DNA from 2 places in the Neobacillus sp. BF23-41 genome. Region 1 is predicted to be linked to the other one. Evidence: riboswitches for the same ligand, from Rfam matches in the RefSeq annotation. Region 1 holds a riboswitch; the other holds the start of a gene.
The links. Region 1 has a riboswitch for FMN ahead of AB7942_RS06185 (ECF transporter S component). Riboswitches for the same ligand answer to the same signal wherever they lie in the genome.
Positions count from the first base shown of each region.

Region 2: it holds a riboswitch for FMN, as region 1 does, so the genes downstream of both, ribE (riboflavin synthase) here and AB7942_RS06185 (ECF transporter S component) in region 1, are expected to answer to the same signal.

Region 1 covers NZ_JBGBPR010000003.1:87,346-89,750, reverse strand. Annotated here, with positions in the region: gene AB7942_RS06195 (hypothetical protein) at 1-19, shown strand, start outside; gene AB7942_RS06190 (peptidoglycan DD-metalloendopeptidase family protein) at 187-942, shown strand; FMN riboswitch at 1,270-1,401, shown strand; gene AB7942_RS06185 (ECF transporter S component) at 1,568-2,152, shown strand; gene AB7942_RS06180 (ferredoxin) at 2,267-2,405, opposite strand, start outside.
Region 2 covers NZ_JBGBPR010000011.1:162,050-164,454, forward strand. Annotated here, with positions in the region: partial or broken gene ribB (3,4-dihydroxy-2-butanone-4-phosphate synthase) at 1-546, opposite strand, end outside; gene ribE (riboflavin synthase) at 606-1,265, opposite strand; FMN riboswitch at 1,414-1,562, opposite strand; gene AB7942_RS17765 (GyrI-like domain-containing protein) at 1,725-2,195, opposite strand; gene AB7942_RS17770 (CBO0543 family protein) at 2,336-2,405, opposite strand, start outside.

The DNA.
Region 1 (2,405 bases):
CCTACGGACGCTTCAATAATTATTCTCAATCAACCCCAAGTGGTTGATTTTTTTTATCATGAATAAAATAACTATAATCTCCAAATTATAACAAGTATGTCTAATCGCTCCTTCACCAAGGTCCATGTTCTAAAAGTGAAACAACTAACATATTGTGTGGAGGAGGAAAAGAACTAAGGAGGTTGAATGAAGAAAATGCGAGACTACATAAAAAGGGTTCTTATTGCCCTAATTATGGCGCTATGTGTCAGTTTGTTATTTTTTGGTGGAATACATTCCGAAGCAAGTATGAAGGATGAGAAAGAGATAAAGGATGGGTGGATATGGCCTGCAGACGGTATTATTTCTGATACATATGGAACGAGAATGGGTAAACATAAGGGAATTGATATTGCTGGAAAATTGAACACCCCTGTTCTTGCCGTCGATGATGGTCAAGTAGTTAAATCCTATTATTCGAATACATATGGAAATGTAGTATTTATAAAACATCCAAGTCATTTTGTTACTGTCTATGCCCATTTAAACAAGCGAACTGTATTAGAAGGTCAAAGTATTAAGCAGGGAACCGTAATAGGGAAAATGGGGAGAACAGGACAAGCTACTGGGACCCATCTTCATTTTGAAACCCACCAGTATGAGTGGAGATATGATAAGAAATATGCATTGGATCCAGAAAAGTTCTTAGGAAAAGCGGACACAGGCGAGAATGTACAGGGTGGAATAGCTGGAATCAATGATGATGTATTAGAAGCAAGCTCCCATGTAAAACTTCAAAAGGAAGACAAAACAGAGAAAGGAAAAAAGCAATATATCGTCAAACAAGGCGACACATTGTACTCCATTTCGAGGAAAAGAAATATGACGGTAACACGTATTAAACAACTTAACCATCTGTCCTCGGATCTTATTAAACCTAAGCAAGTATTAAATATAAATTGAGATAATAAACAACCCGTGGACTCAAGTGTCTGCGGTTTTTTTTTAAGATAAGTATAAGTTTTGAACCTAGACAACTGTCTAGCACAAGCGGCCCAACGGCTAGTGTACTTCGCCCTTTTCCCTACGATAAGTCAAGCACGAATGCGCTAGTGCTTTCCGTGTTTCCTTTATCTCAGTCAAAGTGCTCCAGTACATACGCCGCTAAACGGGCGCTTTCGCTTTTCTTGTGGATACTGTATAAAAAATTTACAAATGAGTTAAAACGTAAACCTTTTACTTAACAAAAAATGCAGGAAGCAGTATAATTATATTTGTAATTAAATATCGATCTATCTTCGGGGCAGGGTGAAATTCCCGATCGGCGGTATTTGAGTGAAACTCATAAGCCCGCGAGCCGTTTTGGCAGGATTTGGTGTGATTCCAAAGCCGACAGTATAGTCTGGATGGGAGAAGATGGAGGTTCTGCAGACGTTCAAAAAATTAATGTTTAATGAACGTTTATTAAGCGTGCCTTTGTAAACTCCCTCAAGTATATTTTCTTGAGGGAGTTTTTATTTACTTAGGACTCGACTGTTTGCTGAACCTCTCTTCCTAAACGCGATGGATCAAAAAAGGAGAGAGGAAGATGAAGAAGATGAAGAAACAGAGGAAAATGAACGTAAGGGCATATGTGTCAATTGGAATGTTGAGCAGTATTGCATTTCTGTTAATGCTAATACAATTTCCATTGCCTTTATTCCCAAATTTCTTGTTTGTCGATTTCAGCGATATCCCAGCATTAATTGCCACATTGATTTTTGGACCAATTGCAGGAATATTAGTTGAGTTTTTTAAAAATGTCCTTAATTATATTCAGACAGGAAGTTTTACAGGAATTCCTGTTGGCCATATAGCCAATTTTGCTGCTGGCATTGTGTTTATCCTGCCAACATATTTCGTATATAATAGACTCAAAACTAGAAAAGGTATGACATTAGCGTTAATCGCCGGGACAGCTATAATGGCGGTAATGATGAGTATATTAAATTACTTCTTCATTTTACCGGCTTATACTGCTCTTATGGGATTCCCTGATATGCGTAATTTGGTAGTCCCTGCTATCTTGCCTTTTAACTTAATAAAAGGTGTTATGATGTCATCCATCTTTATGCTTCTGTTTATTCGGATGCAGGCATGGATTAATAAGAACACAACAATTAAAAGCGTCTAATAAATAAAAACAACAGGATGGACTCATTCCTCCTGTTGTTTTTTTGTAAAAAATTAAAACCTCTCACCTTAAAAAGGAGAGAGGCAGTAGCTTAACAATTGTTTTACCTAAATATTATTCAAATTTAGTTGGATTGCCATCAAAAGCTTCGTCAGCTACCTTAATGGAATCAGTAGGACAGCCTTCAAAAGCATCCATCATATCATCGATTAATACATCTGGAATTTCAACAATTCCTTCATTATCATCAAGA
Region 2 (2,405 bases), on a different contig from region 1:
CTTATCAGCAATTTTGCGCAGTTGGGGGACACGGGCCATCGTTCCGTCGTCATTCATGATTTCACAAATGACACCAGCAGGTTTGGCACCGCATAAAATTGCAAGGTCTACAGCTGCTTCTGTATGCCCCGTTCTGCTCAAGACTCCGCCTTTTTTAGCAATTAGCGGAAACATATGCCCTGGTCTTAAAAAATCAGATGCTTTTGATTCCGGGTCGACCATACTCAACACCGTTGCTGAACGTTCAAATGCAGAAATGCCAGTGGTAGAAAATTTATGGTCAATGCTTACGGTAAAAGCTGTTCGATTTGGATCCGTGTTTTTGGAAACCATTGGATGTAAGTCGAGCTTTTGAGCTAATGCCTCGTCAATGGGAACACAGATTAGACCTCTTCCGTGAGTGGCCATAAGATTTATAACCTCCGGCGTTGCTTTTTCAGCAAGAGAAATAAAGTCCCCTTCATTTTCCCTGTTCTCATCATCGCAGGCAATAACAACCTTTCCTACTTTTAAATCAGCAAGAGCTTCGTCAATCGTATTAAACACGCCACATCTCTCCTTTCAAAATTACAAACCAATTAAAACTAGACTTTTCCAACCATCATTTAATTAAAGCCATTGTCTGCTAAAAATTGTGCAGTTATCCCTGTCTTACGCTTTTCCACTGTATCACTTGAAAGGTTTTTGATAAAATGACCAACGTATTTACCAATCATATCGCATTCTAGATTAACGATATCCCCTGACCCTTTTAATCCCAAAATCGTTTCCGATAATGTATGAGGGATGATCGATATTGTAAAACTATTTTCTGTTACCGCAAAAACAGTCAAACTTGTCCCATCTACCGTGATAGATCCTCTTAAGATGACATATTTTAATATGTTCTGCTCCGCTTCAATCTCATAGTAAACCGCATTTTCGAAAGACTGTTTACTTTTAATTATGCCAGTTCCATCGATATGTCCAGAGACGAAATGACCGCCAAACCTTCCACCTGCTGCCATCGCCCGCTCAAGATTTACTTTGGAACCCCGCTTAACCATATTTAAACTTGAAGCTTTGACCGTTTCGGGCATAACATCTACCGTGAATAACTTTCCCGTAAAGGATGTCACCGTTAGACAAACCCCGTTGACCGCAATACTATCGCCAAGGTGAACATCATTTAGTATTTTCTTTGCTTCAATGGCTAACACAAACGACTCACCTGTCCGCTGGATGTTCGCGACTACTCCAATTTCTTCAATAATTCCAGTAAACATAATTTCCTTCTCCTTACTATGGTTCCACTTAAATTCTTACGCTAAAATGAAAAAGAACCTGAAGACAATAAGTCCTCAGGGTCCTGTAAAAGACAATAGAAAATAAAGGGTTAAAAATAGGTACACTACACCCTACCCTTAATCCTGTCTTTTCCTTCTCCCATCCAGACTTTAACTGTCGGCTCTGGAGTTTCACCAGATCCACCGTTTAACAATAATATGTTAACCGGGTCACGGACTAAGAAGCAACGCTTCATCACCGCCGGTTAGGAATTTCACCTGACCCCGAAGGAAATATACAATTCTTAAATTAATGATAGTATACTCTATTGTAACAGTAAAGGGAAACGCACTAAAAAGTATTTTCATACTAAAATTATTTGATTATTATTTCACATAAAATCCATTAGCTAAGGTGATTGCTTCTTCCCTTAGCTTGCTTCCATTGAAAGAATTAGTTTACTCTTTATAAGTCTTTACTGGTAAATAAATATCAAAGTGAAGCTCCCCAGAAGCATACAGATGTTTATGCTCTTCTTTATATACTTCAATGCTTAATGCATTGTGATCCTGTTCATAGCCATATTCTTTCATCAAAGCATATATTTGTTGATATGTATTTTGGACTTCCTCTTGCGGTCCTTTATGAGTAGCAAAAACATAATTTTTACTTGGAATCGTAAATCCAACCATACCATCGGGAATTTCGTCAATTTTTTCTACGGGCGTTGTTACATAATAGGTGAACTCTGTTTCCCGGCTATGAAAAGGTGCAATCAAGACAGGTTCTTTCGTTTGATAGGATACTTCTTCTAGTCGATTAACCATTTCTTGAAAAAGACGTGGAAGTGTACTGATTTGTGAGTAAGTTCCATTCCATGAAATCCCAACAACTTTCATTTCTTCTTTTTCTATTACCTGGATACTCATGCTAATCCCCCTTTTGAATCATCATATTAATATAATTCTAATCTTAGCCCTATAAATCCTGCATATATATTTCGACCAAATCAGTAAATTTATTTCAAAAAATGCAAAAAGCACCCTAAAATAGGTTAGTGGAGGACGATTCATTTTAGAATACTTTGTGGTATCTTAAAAACATTCCACAGGAAAGTAGCAAAGATAGCAGAAAGAATC